4 regions of the Ramlibacter sp. G4-7 genome follow, and region 2 is predicted to be linked to each of the others. Evidence: predicted binding sites of a transcription regulator. Region 2 holds the regulator's gene; each other region holds the start of a gene.
The links. The regulator sigma-54, encoded in region 2, starts transcription at its own class of promoters, with help from an activator protein. The targets are predictions, from matches to a motif close to TGGCANGNAANCTGCTTT.
Positions count from the first base shown of each region.

Region 1: the regulator sigma-54 is predicted to act here: its motif matches at 2,595-2,612, upstream of AC3EGR_RS08695 (transglutaminase family protein).
Region 3: the regulator sigma-54 is predicted to act here: its motif matches at 1,878-1,895, upstream of glnA (type I glutamate--ammonia ligase).
Region 4: the regulator sigma-54 is predicted to act here: its motif matches at 2,296-2,313, upstream of AC3EGR_RS15540 (CmpA/NrtA family ABC transporter substrate-binding protein).

Region 1 covers NZ_JBYNTT010000005.1:85,598-89,862, reverse strand. The annotation lists gene AC3EGR_RS08705 (serine/threonine-protein kinase) at 1-783, opposite strand, end outside; gene AC3EGR_RS08700 (protein kinase domain-containing protein) at 786-2,408, opposite strand; gene AC3EGR_RS08695 (transglutaminase family protein) at 2,624-4,265, shown strand, end outside.
Region 2 covers NZ_JBYNTT010000031.1:8-3,569, reverse strand. The annotation lists gene AC3EGR_RS24875 (THUMP domain-containing class I SAM-dependent RNA methyltransferase) at 1-1,095, opposite strand, end outside; gene AC3EGR_RS24870 (RNA polymerase factor sigma-54) at 1,092-2,654, opposite strand; gene lptB (LPS export ABC transporter ATP-binding protein) at 2,680-3,465, opposite strand.
Region 3 covers NZ_JBYNTT010000009.1:128,038-132,302, reverse strand. The annotation lists gene AC3EGR_RS14210 (hypothetical protein) at 1-268, opposite strand, end outside; gene glnA (type I glutamate--ammonia ligase) at 405-1,826, opposite strand; gene AC3EGR_RS14200 (competence/damage-inducible protein A) at 2,035-2,850, opposite strand; gene AC3EGR_RS14195 (EI24 domain-containing protein) at 2,828-3,682, opposite strand; gene AC3EGR_RS14190 (YdcF family protein) at 3,682-4,265, opposite strand, start outside.
Region 4 covers NZ_JBYNTT010000010.1:143,487-147,751, forward strand. The annotation lists gene ntrB (nitrate ABC transporter permease) at 1-848, opposite strand, end outside; gene AC3EGR_RS15540 (CmpA/NrtA family ABC transporter substrate-binding protein) at 857-2,158, opposite strand; gene AC3EGR_RS15545 (nitrate- and nitrite sensing domain-containing protein) at 2,338-3,561, opposite strand; gene tsaD (tRNA (adenosine(37)-N6)-threonylcarbamoyltransferase complex transferase subunit TsaD) at 3,624-4,265, shown strand, end outside.

The DNA.
Region 1 (4,265 bases), on a different contig from region 2:
AAGCATGCGGTCCACCAGCGGCTGCAGGTCTGCCGCCGGGGCGGGCAGGCGCGCGGGTTCGGCGAGCAGGCGCTGCGCGAGCACCTCCTCCACGGTGTCGCCGGGGAACGGGGCGCGGCCGGCCAGCAGTTCGTGCAGCAGCACGCCCAGGCTGTAGACATCGGCCGCGGGCGCGGCGGGCGCGCCCTGCAATTGTTCGGGCGCGACGTAGCGCGGCGTGCCGTACAAGGCGCCGGACGCAGCCTCCGCGTCGACGCTGCCGGCCGCCACGGTCAGGCCGAAGTCGGCCAGCACCAGGCTGGCGTCGGCGCGCAGCAGGAAGTTGCCGGGCTTCACGTCGCGGTGCACCAGGGCGTGCCGGTGCAACTGGGCCACCGCCTCGGCGGCCTGGCGCAGGATCGGCAGGGCCTGTTCACGCGGCAGCGCCCGTCCCATGCGGGAGGCCAGGTCGCCACCGGGAAGATGTTCCATCGCGAGGTAGGCCCAGGCCGCGGTGCGGCCCTGGCTGTGGATGCGCACCAGGTTGGGACCTTGCACGCGGGCCGCCACGGCGCAGTCGCGGTCCAGCGAGATGCCCGGCGCCGCTTCCAGCTTCAGCACGACGTCGGCGCGCTTGTTCAGGTCGAAGGCGAGCCAGGCGCGCGTGTTGCGGCCCCGGCCGATCGGGCGCAGCAGGCGGTAGCCCGGGATGCGCGGCGGCACTTCGATGATGGTCTCGTCGTCGCTGGCCGCCCGGGGCGAGCGCCAGAACAAGGATGCGTCGGGGGCGACTGCGCTCGGCATGGTCAGAGTCCCATCTGCGCGAGGTCGTCGAGCAGCGTGCGGGCCGAGGGATAGCGCTGCTCCCGGTCCTTGGCCATCATGCTTTCCATGAGGGCCTGCAGGTGGGCATGCTCGGGCGGCAGCATGGGGACGGGGTCGTGCACGTGCATGCGCAGCAGCTCCTGGGCGGAATTGGCGTGGTAGGGCTTGCGCCCGGTGAGCAGCTCGAAGGCGAGCACGCCCAGGCTGTAGATGTCGCAGCGGGCGTCGACGCCCTTTCCGAGCGCCTGCTCGGGGCTGAGGTAGTAAGGCGTGCCGACGATGTCGCCGTCGCCCGTGTCGGTGATCTTCATCGCCGTCTGCTTGGCCACGCCGAAGTCCGCCAGGGCCAGGCTGCCGTCGCTGCGCAGCATCAGGTTGTCCGGCTTGAGGTCGCGGTGCACGATGCCGACGTCGTGGATCGCCGCGAGGCCGGCGGCGGTCTGCTTGATGTACGAGAGCGCCGTCGCCTGGTCCAGCGGACCGGCCTTCATGCGCGCGCGCAGGTCGCCCTGCGGGAAGTACTCCATCGCGATGTAGGCATGCGCCACCGAGAAGTCCTGGCGGAAGATGCGCGCGACGTTCGGGTGCTGGATCTGTGCGAGCAGCGCGAATTCCTGGATGAAGCGCTGCAGGCCGTCGGCCTCCACCGCCCGATCGAGCTGCATCACCTTGAGCACCTGCGGCGGCCCGCCCTCCGCGGCCTGCGCCAGGAAGATGGAGGCCATGCCGCCCTCCCCGATCTTGCGCAGGATGCGGTAGCCCTCGATCAGGAACTGGGCGCCCGACATCCCCGCGGCCGTGGCCGGGGCGGCGCCGTGGCGCTTGCGTCCCTGGCTGTTGGCGGCGAGCGCCTCGCGCAGCATGTCGAACACGCGCTGCGGCGTCTGCGAGCCCTTGCGCGGCACCAGGCCGGTCACTTCGACCACGTCGATGAAGGTGTGGTCCGGAAGTCCGACCGAGCCGATGCGGCCGCCGTCGGCCCGGCCCGCGGCGGCGAGCCGCGTGCCCGCCGATGTGGCTACGCTCCAGTTCAGATCCATCGCGGTGACTTCCAGCAGGCGGGCCACCTCGACAGCATCGCCGATGGCATGCACTTTGACGCTGCCGCCGTTGTTGCGTCGCGACAATTCGGCCTGTCCGAGGTGAACGCCCGCCGCGAGCGACAGCACCGGCAGGCCGGCCAGCTGCGGCTTGCTCGCCGCGAGCTGCGCCAGCTGCACGGCTTCGTGCACGGCGAGGATGGCGGCGTGCAGTCCGCGTTGGGCGTGGTTCGGCTTGCGGTCGTCGTGCTTGTTGCTGAACACCGCGAGGATGGAATCGGGCCGTCGCTGCGCCACCTCGCCCCCGAGTTTCAGCACGGGTTCGGTCAGCACGCGCCGCACTTCGTTGACGAAGGATGCGGCTTCGTCCGGGCCCAGCGCGTTGGCCACGGCCGAGAAGTTGTGCAGGCGGGCATAGAGGAAAGTGGCGACCGTCAGCCCTTCGACCAGGCTGGCGTCCGTGGTGCCCAGCACCGAACTCAGCTGCGACTCTCCGACGAAGTCGGCCAGCCCGGGCGCTTGGGGCGCCTCGGCGGGTGAACGGGCTTCCAGAGGTTGTCGCATTTCGTTACATGGTACCGTTCAACTACATCTCGTCACAAGCGGCCGGGCTACTTTGTCACACGGTCGCAACGCAGCAATGCGGTACCTCTGCACATCCGGGCAGTCTGTTACAAATCGCGCGGAAGAGCGGCAGCGCGCGGCCGGCAGCCGGTTGATCGCCGTGGCGGCGCGAAGCTGCCCCATCGGTGGCGCGCTCATTGCTACGATCCCGGGCCATGTCCATCCACGCTGCCCTGAACCACGTCACGCATTACAAATACGACCGGGCAGTCAACCTGGGACCCCAGGTCGTGCGGTTGCGCCCCGCCCCGCATTCGCGCAGCAAGATCATTTCGTACTCGCTGCGGGTCGAGCCGGCCACGCACTTCATCAACTGGCAGCAGGACCCGTTCGCGAACTACCAGGCGCGCCTGGTGTTCCCGGAGAAGACGACCGAGTTCAAGGTGACGGTCGACCTGGTCGTCGAGATGGCGGTCTACAACCCCTTCGACTTCTTCCTCGAACCCAGCGCCGACAAGTTCCCCTTCCAGTACGAGCCGCAGGTCGCCGAGGAGCTCGTGCCCTACCTCGCCTGCGAGCCGCTCACGCCCATGGTGCAGGCCTACCTGGAGAAGATCGACCGCACGCCGCGCACCACCATCGACTTCCTGGTGGCACTGAACCAGCAGCTGCAGCGCGACGTGCGCTACCTGATCCGCATGGAGCCGGGCGTGCAGACGCCGGAGCAGACGCTGCAGCTCGCGAGCGGCTCCTGCCGCGACTCCGGCTGGCTGCTGGTGCAGCTGCTGCGGCGCCTGGGGCTGGCGGCGCGCTTCGTCTCCGGCTACCTGATCCAGCTGAAGTCCGACGTGAAGGCGCTCGATGGCCCGAGCGGCACCGAGGTGGACTTCACCGACCTGCACGCCTGGTGCGAGGTCTACCTGCCCGGCGCCGGCTGGGTCGGACTGGATCCGACCTCCGGCCTGCTCGCGGGCGAAGGGCACATTCCGCTGGCCTGCACGCCACAGCCTTCCGGCGCCGCGCCGATCGAGGGCCTGATCGACGAGGCCGAGGTGGAGTTCAGCCACCACATGGAGGTCACGCGCATCCACGAATCCCCGCGGGTGACCAAGCCGTACACCGAGGACCAGTGGCAGCACGTGGTGGCCCTGGGCCACGCGGTCGACCGTGATCTGCAGGCCGGGGACGTGCGCCTGACCATGGGCGGCGAGCCGACCTTCGTGGCCGTCGGCGACCGCGATGCGGCCGAGTGGAACACCGACGCGCTCGGCCCCACCAAGCGCGCCTATGCCACCGACCTGGTGCACAAGCTGCGCACCGAGTACGGCAAGGACGGCTTCCTGCACTTCGGCCAGGGCAAGTGGTATCCCGGCGAGCAGCTTCCGCGCTGGGCGCTGTCGATCTGCTGGCGTGCCGACGGCCAGCCGTGCTGGCGCAACCCGGACCTGTTCGCCGACGAGCGCCAGGCCGCGCACTACACGAGCGAGGACGCACAGCGCTTCATCCGCAGCCTGACCGCGCGCCTGGGCATCAGCGACCAGTACGTCCAGGCCGCCTACGAGGATGTCTTCTACTACCTGTGGCGCGAGCGCAAGCTGCCCGTCAACGTGGACCCCTTCGACTCGCGCCTGGACGACGAACTCGAACGCACGCGCCTGCGCCGGGTCTTCGAGCAGAAGCTGGGCTCCGCCGTCGGCCACGTGCTGCCGCTGGAGGCCCGGGAGGACGCCCCGGAGCTGGGCGGGCCGCGCTGGAAGACGGGCCCCTGGTTCCTGCGCGACGACCGCCTGTTCCTCATCCCCGGCGACTCGCCCATGGGCTACCGGCTGCCGCTGGACTCCCAGCCCTGGGTGCGCA
Region 2 (3,562 bases):
GGGCAGCTTGGGATCGGGCACCAGGACCCAGCCGGTCCACCCCGCGTAGTTGCGCTTCCAGTGGGACGCGAGCTGGGTGAAGAAGTCGCCGGCGTGCTCCATCTGTGCCTGCTCGCGCCCGCCCCGGCCGTGCCCCGCGACACCAGCCACCTCGATGCGCTCGCCGTAGGGCGGGTTGAGCAGCATGACGCCGGGCGTCTCGCTCGGCGGCATGCGCTGCAGGGCGTCGCCGCCGCGCAGCTGCACCGCGTGCGCGACGCCGGCGCGTTCGGCGTTGCGCTGCGCGAAGTCGACCATGCGGAAGGCCACGTCGCTGCCGAACACCGGCGCCGTCGGCGCGCGCCGCGCCGCAAGGGCCTCGGCCTTCAGCGCCTGCCAGTCGCTTGCCGCGTGCGGCTTCAGCCGCTCGAAGCCGAAGCGGCGCAGCAGGCCGGGCGCGATGTTGCAGGCGACCTGGGCCGCTTCGATGGCGATGGTGCCGCTGCCGCAGCAAGGGTCGTACAGCGGCACGGTCGCGTCCCAGCCGCTGGCCGCGATCATCGCCGCGGCCAGCGTTTCCTTCAGCGGCGCCTCGCCCTTGTCCTCGCGCCAGCCGCGCTTGAACAGCGGCTCGCCCGAGGTGTCGATGTAGAGCGTGACGTCCTCGGCCGCCAGGTGCGCGAAGATGCGCGCCACCGGCCGGTGCGTGTCGACGTCGGGGCGCACGCCGCCGTGCGCGCGGAAGCGGTCGGCGACGGCGTCCTTGATGCGCAGCGCGGCGAAGTTGAGGCTTTTCAGCGGGCTCTGGTGCGAGGTGAGTTCGATCTTGAAGCTGTCGCGCGCCGTGAACCACTCTTCCCACGCGACGGCGCTGGCCACCTCGTAGAGCTCCTGCTCGCCCCGGTAAGGCTGGTGCGCGAGTTCGACCAGCACACGCTGCGCCAGGCGGCTGTGCAGGTTGAGCTTCATCACCTCGGTCCAGGTCGCCAGCAACTGCACGCCGCCGCGGGCCGTGCGCAGGTCGCGGCCGCCCTCGCCGCAGATGCGCGCGACCTCGTCGCGCAAATACATTTCCACCCCGCCGGCGCAGGGCAGGAACAGTCTCAGGTCTTTCACAATTCCTTCCGCAGGTTGGCTGGCGCGATCCGCAGCGCTTCACGGTATTTCGCAACGGTCCGGCGCGCGCACTCGATGCCCTGCTCCCGGAGCATCTCGGAGATCTGGCTGTCCGACAGCGGCTTCTTGTTGCTCTCGGCCGCGACGAACTGCTTGATCAGCGCGCGCACGGCGGTGCTCGAGGCGTTGCCGCCCGTCTCGGTGCCGAGCGCGGAGCCGAAGAAGTACTTCAGCTCGAAGGTGCCGTAGGGCGTGGCCATGTACTTGGCGGTGGTGACGCGCGAGATGGTCGACTCGTGCAGGCCGAGTTCGTCCGCGATCTCCCGCAGCACCAGCGGCCGCATCGCCAGCTCGCCGTGGATGAAGAAATTGCGCTGCCGCTCGACGATGGCGCCGGACACGCGCAGGATGGTGTCGAAGCGCTGCTGGATGTTCTTGATGAACCAGCGCGCCTCCTGCAGCCGCTGCTGCAGCGCCTGGTGGCCTTCGCCGCGGTGGGCCTTGAGCGCGCCGGCGTAGACGTCGTGCACGCGCAGGCGCGGCATCACGTCCGGATTGAGCTGCACGCGGAAATTGGCGCGCGCGCCGCGCCCGACCTGGGTGACGATCACGTCCGGGATGACGATGTTGCGTTCGACGTCGATGAAGCGGCGGCCCGGTTTGGGCTCCAGCCGGGTGATCATGGCGATGGCCGACTTCACCTGCGCGTCGGTGCCGCCGCACAGCTGCGCCAGGCGCTTCACGTCGCGCTTGGCGAGCAGGTCGATCGGCTGCTGGCACACCTTGATCGCGATGGGGCACACCTCGTCGGCGGGCCGCGCGTCCTGCAGCACCCGCAGCTGCAGCATCAGGCACTCGGCCAGGTTGCGCGCGCCCACGCCGGGCGGATCCAGGTTCTGCAGCAGGTGCAGCGCCACCGTGAAGCGGTGCACCAGCTCCTCGTGCTGCTCCAGGTCGTCCGGCGCCAGGCTGGCGGCGATTTCCTCCAGCGTGTCCTCGAGGTAGCCGTCGTCGTTGAGCGACTCGATCAGGTAGCGCAGCGCCACGCGGTCGACCTCGGACTGGCGCAGGGCGAGCGCCTGCCGGTGCAGCCAGGACTGCAGCGACTCGTTGCCGCGCGCCAGCTCCGTCGCGTCGACCTCGTCGTCCTCGCCCGTGTTGTTGCGGCGCGCGGCCTGGGCTTCGCCGCCCCACTCGCCGTCGTCGGGCACCGTCTCGGTGGTGCCGTCGCCCTCCCAGTTGGGGGCGTTGTCCTCGCCGTACTCGGGCGCGTCCGCCTCGGCGGGTGCCGACGCAGCGCTGGTCTCCGCGCCCACGGCGCTGCCTTCGTAGGCCGACTCGGCGTCGCCGTCGTCGTTGGCGCGCGCGTCGGAAGCAGCGGGGCCGAACTCCTCGGGCCCCTCCTCCACCTGCACTTCCAGGAAGGGGTTGTCGTCCAGCATCTGCTGGATCTCCTGGCTCAGCTCCAGCGTGGACAGCTGCAACAGCCGGATCGACTGCTGCAGCTGGGGCGTCAACGCGAGGTGCTGCGAGACGCGCAGCGAAAGTCCCTGCTTCATACGGACAGCGGAATTGCTTCCTGCCTCACATCCGGAAGTGCTCGCCGAGGTAGACCCGGCGCACGTCTGCGTTGTTGACGATGTCCGCCGGCGTGCCCTGCGCCAGCACCCGGCCCTCGCTGATGATGTAGGCGTGGTCGCAGATGCCCAGCGTCTCGCGCACGTTGTGGTCGGTGATCAGCACGCCGATGCCGCGCGACTTGAGGAAGCCGATGATGCGCTGGATCTCGATGACCGCAATCGGGTCGATGCCGGCGAAAGGCTCGTCCAGCAGGATGAAGCGCGGCTGCGTGGCCAGCGCCCGCGCGATCTCCACGCGCCGCCGCTCGCCGCCCGACAGGGCCACGGCCGGCGAATCGCGCAGGTGGTCCACCCGCAGGTCCTGCAGCAGGCGCGTGAGGCGCTTTTCGATCTCCTCGCGCGACAGGGCCTGGCCCTGCGCATCGCGCTGCAACTCCAGCACGGCGCGCACGTTGTCCTGCACGTTGAGCTTGCGGAAGATGGACGCTTCCTGCGGCAGGTAGGACAGGCCCAGGCGCGAACGCCGGTGGATGGGCATGTGCTCCACGGCCCGGCCGTCGATGGCGATCTCGCCGCCGTCGGCGCGCACCAGGCCGACGATCATGTAGAAGGACGTCGTCTTGCCCGCGCCGTTGGGCCCCAGCAGGCCCACGACCTCGCCCTTGGCGACCGACACGGACACGTCCTGCACGACCTTGCGGCCGCTGTAGGACTTCTGCAGGTGGCGCGCTTCCAGCCGGCTCTCGGTCTCCGTGGCCGGCGGCGCGTGCACCGTTTCCGCATCTCCCATCAGCGCGACTCCGGGGCGAGGCTGCTCGCCGGCCGCGCCCGCGCCGATGCCGCGGGCCGCGGCGCGGAGGCGGCAGCGGCGGCCGCGGAGGCCGAAC
Region 3 (4,265 bases), on a different contig from region 2:
GGGCCTTCTGCTCGCCGTCACCCACGCGCTGCCCGGCCTGCGGCGCGGTCACCACGTTCACCGGCTTGTTGCCCGTGGCGTTGGGGGAGTTCACGCGCGTGCCTTGCACCACCGTCACGTTGCCGCCTTCGACCGCCTTGCAGCCCTTGGCCTGGGCTTCTGCCTTGTCGTTGGTGTAGGTGTTGCCGCAGCGAAAGATGGTGGTCTGGGCGGAAGCCGAGACGGCGGCGAGGAGTGCGAAGGGAATCAGGGCGTGGCGGATCTTCATGGCGCTTTCTCCTGGGCGCCAAAAGCGCACGGGACGGCCTTTCAGTATGACCCAATCTCTTCAGATTGCCAATTAAGCTCTTGATTCAAAAAGGAAAAGGGCGACATTTGTCGCCCTTTCGCCTGCTCCGGAAGCTTTACAGCGAGTAGTACATGTCGAACTCGATCGGGTGCGTCGTCATGCGGAAGCGCTGCACTTCCTGCATCTTCAGCTCGATGTAGGCATCGATCATGGTGTCGGTGAACACGCCGCCCTTGGTCAGGAAGGCACGGTCGTTGTCCAGATACTCCAGGGCCTGGTCCAGGCTGTGGCAGACGGTCGGGATCTTCGCGTCCTCTTCCGGCGGCAGGTGGTACAGGTCCTTGGTGGCCGCCTCGCCCGGGTGGATCTTGTTCTCGATGCCGTCCAGGCCGGCCATCAGCATGGCGGCGAAGCCCAGGTAGGGGTTCATCGTGGGATCCGGGAAGCGCACCTCGATGCGGCGGCCCTTGGGGTTCGCCACGTAGGGGATGCGGATCGAGGCGGAGCGGTTGCGGGCGGAGTACGCCAGCTTCACCGGAGCTTCGAAGCCGGGCACGAGGCGCTTGTAGCTGTTGGTCCCGGGATTGGTGATGGCGTTCAGCGCACGGGCGTGCTTGATGATGCCGCCGATGTAGTACAGCGCCAGTTCGCTCAGGCCGGCATAGCCTTCGCCGGCGAACAGGTTCTTGCCGTCCTTCCACACGGACTGGTGCACGTGCATGCCGGAGCCGTTGTCACCGACGATGGGCTTGGGCATGAAGGTCGCGGTCTTGCCGTAGGCGTTGGCGACGTTGTGGATCACGTACTTCTGCAGTTGCGACCAGTCGGCGCGCTGCACCAGGGTGCTGAAGCGGGTGCCGATCTCGTTCTGGCCGGCGCCCGCCACTTCGTGGTGGAACACTTCGACCGGGATGCCGACGGATTCGAGGATCAGCGCCATCTCGGCGCGCATGTCCTGCGTGCTGTCGACCGGGGGCACCGGGAAGTAGCCGCCCTTGGTGGTGGGACGGTGGCCCTTGTTGCCGCCTTCGAGCTTCTTGCCGGTGTTCCAGGGGGCTTCGTACTCGTCGATCTCGACGAAGGAGCCGCTCGGGCCGGACGCCCAGCGCACGTCGTCGAAGATGAAGAATTCGGGTTCGGGGCCGAAGAAGGCGGTGTCGCCCAGGCCGGAGGCCTTCAGGTAGGCCTCGGCGCGCTTGGCGATCGAGCGCGGGTCGCGGTCATAGGCCTTGCCGTCACCGGGTTCGAGCACGTCGCAGCTGAGGATCAGCGTGGTCTCTTCGAAGAACGGGTCGATGTTGGCGGTGCCCGGGTCCGGCATCAGCAGCATGTCGGAGGCTTCGATCCCCTTCCAGCCGGCGATGGACGAGCCGTCGAAGGCGTGGCCGGCGCTGAACTTGTCCTCGTCGAAGTGGGACACGGGCACGGTCACGTGTTGCTCTTTGCCGCGGGTGTCGGTGAAGCGGAAGTCGACGAACTTGACTTCGTTGTCCTTCACCATCTTCATGACATCTGCGACGCTCTTGGCTGCTGCCATCAGGTTTCTCCTGGGGGATGGTTGGTTGTTGATGAATAGGCGGCTGGCGGGGATGCAGGTTCTGTGCCAAAGCTGGTGCATGAGGCACCGCGAGCAGCGGGGCGATTCTCCCCGAAACCGCGGCGTTTTCCCCAGGTCAAGCTCGCGTATTCGCTCTTCAGTGCACCTCAACGGTGCAAAACGCGGCGCCGCACTGTCGTGGTGCTTCTCAGCTGCGCACCAGTTCGGGGCCCAACTTGACCTGAAGCTTGCCCAGGCCGTCCAGGAGCAGCAGGTACGCGGCGTCCACGTCCGCCGGAGCGCCCTTGACGCCCAGGTCGATGTGGCGGCCATAGGTCGGGTGATCCACGGAAGGCAGGCTGAAGACCTTGACCCGCGGGTGCTCGCGCTCGACCTGCTCCATCAAGGGGGTGAGCGTCGCTTCCATCGAGCCGAACACGATCACGGATTTTTCGACATACGCGCCCTGCTGGAACAGGTGGGCGTAGTGCTGGTCCAGCACGCTTTCCATCATCGGCCAGGCCATCACCGGGAAGCCCGGGACGAAGTGCACCGTGCCGACGGTGAAGCCGGGGATCTTGTTGTAGGGGTTCGGAATGATCGCGGCGCCGGCCGGGAACACGCCCATGTTCAGGCGGTGGATGTTGTCGGGGCGCTCGGGCTCGTAAGGGACGCCTTGCTCCCTGGCAACGTCCTGCATGCGCTCGCGGATCAGGCGCTCGGCCTCCGGATGGAGCTCCAGGCCGCGGCCGAGCGCCTTTGCCGCGCACTGGCGCGTGTGGTCGTCCGGGGTGGCGCCGATGCCGCCGCAGGAAAAGACGATGTCACCGCTGGCGAAAGCGCGCTCCAGCGTCGCGGTGATGCGCTCGGGCTTGTCTCCGACGTACTCCGCCCATCCCAATTGCAGACCGCGCGCGGCAAGCAGTTCGATCAGCTTGGGCAGGTGCTTGTCGGCGCGCTTGCCGGAGAGGATCTCGTCGCCGACGATGATGAGGCCGATGTCAGGGCGGGCTGGGGCTGTCATCCGCCAATGCTAGCGGGGATGGAGCCGCTTTCGCGGCGGGCAGCGCCCGCAACTGCGCCAGCGCGGCCAGGCAGTAATGCGTGAACCACAGCGACGCGAACGCGAACACCAGCGTGTAGATCCAGATCGCCACCGGAATGAGGATGGGGAAGGCGGCGGCGAAGAACCAGCCCGAGGCCCACACGATGCTGGGCGCCGCGCCCAGGTAGCCGGTGGCCACGCCCATGAGCAGCAGCCACATGCGGTGCTGGCGGAAAACGAGGTGGCGCTCTTCGCTGCTGGCGTGGTCCGCGAGCGCGTCGAAGGTCATCACGCGGTAGGTGAGCCAGCCCCAGATCAGGGGCGGCAGGATCAGGATCAGCGGCGGGATGAGCCACAAGGGCACCGAGACCACCAGGGCCAGCATCGCCAGCACCATCGAGCCAAACGACCAGAAGGCGCTGCCGAGGAAGGAGGCCCCGTGCCTGCGCTCCAGGTCCGGGAAGCGGCGACGCGCCACCAGGCGCACCACCGCGGGCGTCATGAGCAGCGCCACCACGAACAGCACGACGACCACCAGCAACGGGGTCACCGCGAAGATGACCAGCAGCGGAGCCAGGGCGTTCTTCAGGCTGGCCAGGCCCATGTCGGACAGCCAGGTGCCGATGCTCTCCATCCACGCGGAAGACTCCAGCCAGCGGAAGACCAGGTCGATGGCGCTGTCCCAGAAGAAATAGGACAGCCCGCCGGCGATCAGCACCAGCGCAACCAGGGGCAGCAGCGACAGGCCGATGACGCGCGGATGCAGGCAGTAGGCGACGGCGCGCCAGAAGGAATCCAGGAACAGGGACATCAGTTGCGAATGGCGGAGGAATGGCCCATGTACGGGCAAGCCCGCGGGGGATCGATCACGTGCTGGAAGGCACCGAACAAGACGCCGCCCCACTCGCGCAAAGGCAGCCGCGCCGCGCGGAATCCTTCCCGGCCGGGAATGAAGCTAGCGCGCGTGATGGGCGCCTTGCGAATGACGCTGGTGTCGGGGACGGGAGCGGCCATCACGTCGAAGCCCGCTGCCGCGAAGCGGCGCCGGGCGCGAGGCATATGGTAGGCGTGGGTCACCAGGACGATGCGCCTCACGCCGAAGGACGACAGCAGGCACCAGGCAAACGCAGCGTTCTCCTGCGTGTCCCTGGATTCGTTCTCGACCCAACGCGGACCGATGCCGTAGCGGCGCAGCAGCGTGTCCTCCATTTCCTCGGACTCCGCCTCGAAGCCCCGCTCGCCGCCACCCTTGCCGACCAGCGCGAGCGGCACGCCCGTCGCAAGATGCAGGCGGGCCGCGTGGTTGACGCGCGTCGGCTGGCCCGTGAGCACCACGATCGCCTGCGCGTTGCGCTTCACGCGTTCGGGATCGACCGGCGAGGACTGGACCTCCA
Region 4 (4,265 bases), on a different contig from region 2:
GACGTGCCGCGGGTGACCTTGCGGCCGATGAAGGCGACGATGCGGTCCAGCGCGAAGCCCACGAGGCCGACGTAGACGAGCGCCAGGATGATGTCGCTGATGCGCGAGGAGTTCCACGCATCCCAGATGAAGAAGCCGATGCCCACGCCGCCGATCAGCATCTCGGCGGCGATGATCGCCAGCCAGGACAGGCCCACGCCGATGCGCAGCCCCGAGAAGATGAAGGGCGCCGCGGCCGGCAGCATGATCTTGCCGAAGTACTCGAAGCCGTTGAGGCGGATCACCCTGGCGACGTTGCGGTAGTCCTCGGGGATGTTGCGGATGCCGATCGAGGTGTTGATGATGATCGGCCAGATCGAGGTGATGAAGATGACGAAGATCGCCGAGGGGCTGCCGTCGCGGAAGCCCGCCAGCGAGATCGGCAGCCAGGCCAGCGGCGGCACGGTGCGCAGCACCTGGAACAGCGGGTCCAGGCCGCGCAGCGCCCAGGTCGACTGGCCCACCAGCACGCCCAGGCTCACGCCCGCGATCGCGGCCAGCGAGTAGCCGTAGGCCACGCGCTTGAGGCTGGCGAGGAGCTGCCAGGCGATGCCCACGTCGTTGCCGCCGCGGTCGTACCAGGGGTGGGCGATCAGCTCCCAGGTGTCCTGGATCACCTTGCTGGGGGCGGGCAGGGCGGCGCCGGGGCGCGAACCCAGCACCTGCCACACCAGCACCAGGAAGCCGATGATCACCAGCGGCGGCAGCACGTAGGTGAGAAAGCCATGCGCGGCGGACTTGCCCCACGCCTGCAGCAGGCCGGGCGCGGCAGGACGCGCCACCGGGATCGATTCGACGATGTCGGTCATGGGCGTGCTCACGCGGCCTTGAGGGTCTTGATCTCGAGCGAGTCGAGGTACTTCTTCGGGTTGGCCGGGTCGAACACCTTGCCGTCGAAGAACTTCTCCACGCCGCGCGAGGTGGAGGCGGGGATGTCCTTGGCGGCCACGCCCAGCTCCTTGGCGGCGGCGCGCCAGAGGTCCTCGCGGTTGACCTTGGCGATCAGCGCCTTGGTGTCCAGGTTGGGCGGCAGGTAGCCCCAGCGCTGGTTCTCGGTGAGGAACCACAGGTCATGCGACTGGAAGGGGTAGCTGGCCTGGTCGGCCCAGTAGCGCATCTGGAACTTGCTGTTGTTCTCGACGCGGCCGGTGCCGTAGTCGAAGTTGCCCTTGATGCGCTCGACGATGTCTTCCACCGGCGCGCTGATCCAGCGGCGGCGCGAGCAGATCTCGGCCACCTCGGCGCGGTTCTTCGGGTCCTCGCACCACATCTGGGCTTCCATCACGGCCTTGAGCAGCGCCTTGGTGGCGTTGGGGTTGGCCTGCACGTAGTCGGCGCGCATCGCGAACGCCTTCTCCGGGTGGTTCATCCACAGTTCGCTGGTGGTGAGCGCCGTGTAGCCGATCTTCTGGTGGATCAGCTGAAGGTTCCAGGGCTCGCACACGCAGAAGGTGTCCATGCTGCCCACCTTCATGTTGGCCACCATCTGCGCTGGAGGCACCACGATGGTGTTGATGTCGCGCGTGGGGTCGACGCCGCCGGCGGCCATCCAGTAGCGGATCCACAGGTCGTGGGTGCCGCCGGGGAAGGTCATGGCGGCGTTCACCGGCTTGCCGGTCTTCAGCCGCTTGTCCAGCAGCGCCTTCCTGAAGGCCTTGGTGTCGACGCCGATCTTCAGGTCCTTGTACTCGTTGGCCACCGAGATGCCCTGGCCGCCGAGGTTCAGGCGCGCCAGGATGTTGATCGGCACCGGCACGTTGTTGGCCGTGACCGCGCCGGTGGAGATCAGGTAGGGCATGGGCGTCAGGATGTGGGCGCCGTCGATGCCGTTGCTCTTCGAGCCGAGCACCAGGTTGTCGCGCGTCGCGCCCCAGGAGGATTGCTTGAGCACTTCCACCTCGGTCATGCCGTGCTTCTTGAAGAAGCCTTTCTCGTCGGCGACGAACAGGGGCGCGGCGTCGGTGAGCGCGATGAAGCCCAGCTTGGCCGCGCGCGTTTCCGGGGCCGTGCCTTGCGCCATGGCGACGCCCGCGAAGCCGGCCGCGAGGCCGGCGCCGCCGAGCGCGGCCGCGCCCTGCAGGACGGTCCGGCGGGAGACCTTGTTGGTGTTGCTTTGCATCGTGCGCTCCTGGTGTGCGAGGGAAAAAAACAAACGGCGGCCATCGCATTGCGTGCGCGGGGCACGCAAGGGATGGACGCCGTTGTCCTGGTGTCGGATCGTTCGCGCGCCGTCGTTGGCGCCCGTTGACGTTGGGGAATGCAGGGACCGTGCCAGCTTTTGTGCACTGCAACAGTGCACTAGCGCCCGGCAGGCAGCACCTCGGCGAGCGACAGCACCGCTTCGGCCACGTCGGCCAGCCGCCGGCCCTGGTTCATCGCCAGCTGGCGCAAGGCCTTGTACGCCTCGTCCTCGCTCATCGCGCGATGCGCCATCAGCAGGCCCTTGGCGCGCTCCACCAGCTTGCGTTCCTTGAGCGACGCGCGCACGGCGTCGAGTTCGTCGCCCATGGCCTGCAGGCGCCGCGACTGCTCCTGCACCAGGGCGAGCATCGATCGCTCCAGTTGCGGGCCCACGGGGAGCTGGCCGTCCGCGCGGGAATACGCTTCCTCCCGGGCGAGCGAGTGCAGCAGGGCGCGCTGGTCGCGCAGCTCCGTGCGCGCCTGCGCGATGCGCGTTTCGCACAGGTGCCGCAGGTGCGCAGCCAGCACCTCCTCGACGCCGCGCATGGCATCGATGCGGGAGGTGGACCAGCCGTACCACTCGGTGCTCAGGCCGGTGTCCACGGCGCCCGGGTGGCCGGTGCAGCCGATGCGGCGCAGCCGCTCCACTTGCGCCGCCACGCCAGGCTCGCGGCTCGCCTGGTCGGTGCGCAGCACCTCGGGATCGGAGAAATCGGCAAAGACCTGGAAGCAGGCCTGCTGCGCATCGACCAGGTGCCGCCATTGCTGCTGGCCGGCCAGGTCGATCGTGCCCGCGGCGAACAGGCTCGCGCCGAGCGCGCGCTCCTGGCCGGCGAACTCCTTGCCTTGCATGAAATTGAACAGCGCGACGAGGGCGCGCGAGACCTGCGGGTCGGACGCGCTGTCCGCCGCCTCGAACACCACCGCGAGCAGCCCGGCCAGCAGCTTGCTGAACGCCGCGGTCGCCTCACGCGCGGACACGAGCTGGCCCGCGACGCGTTCGCGCAGGGCAGGCAGGCCGTCCAGGCCGTGCAGCACCACGGCCACCCGGCTGAAGAGGCGCGCGCCATTGCGCGCCTGCGCGGAGTCCGTGTCCAGCCGCTCGAGCAGGCTGCGTACCTGGGCCTCCGCTTCGGCGCACTCGGCCACCTGCTGCCGCCGCTGCTCGGTGAAGCGGCGTCCCTGCGAGCCCAGGAAGATGTTGGACAGGCCGCGTTCACGCTGCAGCGCATGGACGAAGCGGCCGATGGCGCCCACCAGCTCGCCGGTGCGGGCGAGTTCCTCCAGTTCGGCGATCTCGCACTGGCGGGCGGCAAGCAGGAAGGTGGAGCCGGATTTCACCCGGTCCCTCCAGCAACAAGCGTGCCGCGGCCAGGGAAAAGAGGTGGCCGCTACACTGCCGCATGATCGTTCTGGGAATCGAGTCGTCCTGCGACGAGACCGGCGTGGCCCTGGTCGAGGCCGGCGGGACGGCGGTCCCGGTGCTGCGCGCGCACGCGCTGCACAGCCAGGTCGCGATGCACCAGGCCTACGGCGGCGTGGTGCCGGAGCTGGCCAGCCGGGACCACATCCGCCGCGTGCTGCCGCTGGCCGAACAGGTGCTGGCCGCTTCCGGCTGCGCGCTGGCCGACGTCGACGTGGTCGCGTACACGCGGGGTCCCGGGCTTGCCGGCGCGCTGCTGGTGGGCGCCGGCGTCGCCTGCGCGCTGGGCGCGGCCCTGGGCAAGCCGGTGCTGGGCGTGCACCACCTCGAAGGCCACCTGCTGTCGCCTTTCCTCAGCCAGGACCCGCCCGCGTTTCCCTTCATCGCGCTGCTGGTGTCGGGCGGCCACACCCAGCTGATGCAGGTGGACGGCGTCGGCCGCTACACGCTGCTGGGCGAGACCATCGACGATGCTGCCGGCGAGGCCTTCGACAAATCGGCCAAGCTGCTCGGGCTGGGCTACCCCGGCGGGCCGGCGCTCTCGAAACTGGCCGAGCAGGGCGACCCGGCGGCTTTCAAGCTGCCGCGCCCCCTGCTGCACAGCGGCGACCTGGACTTTTCC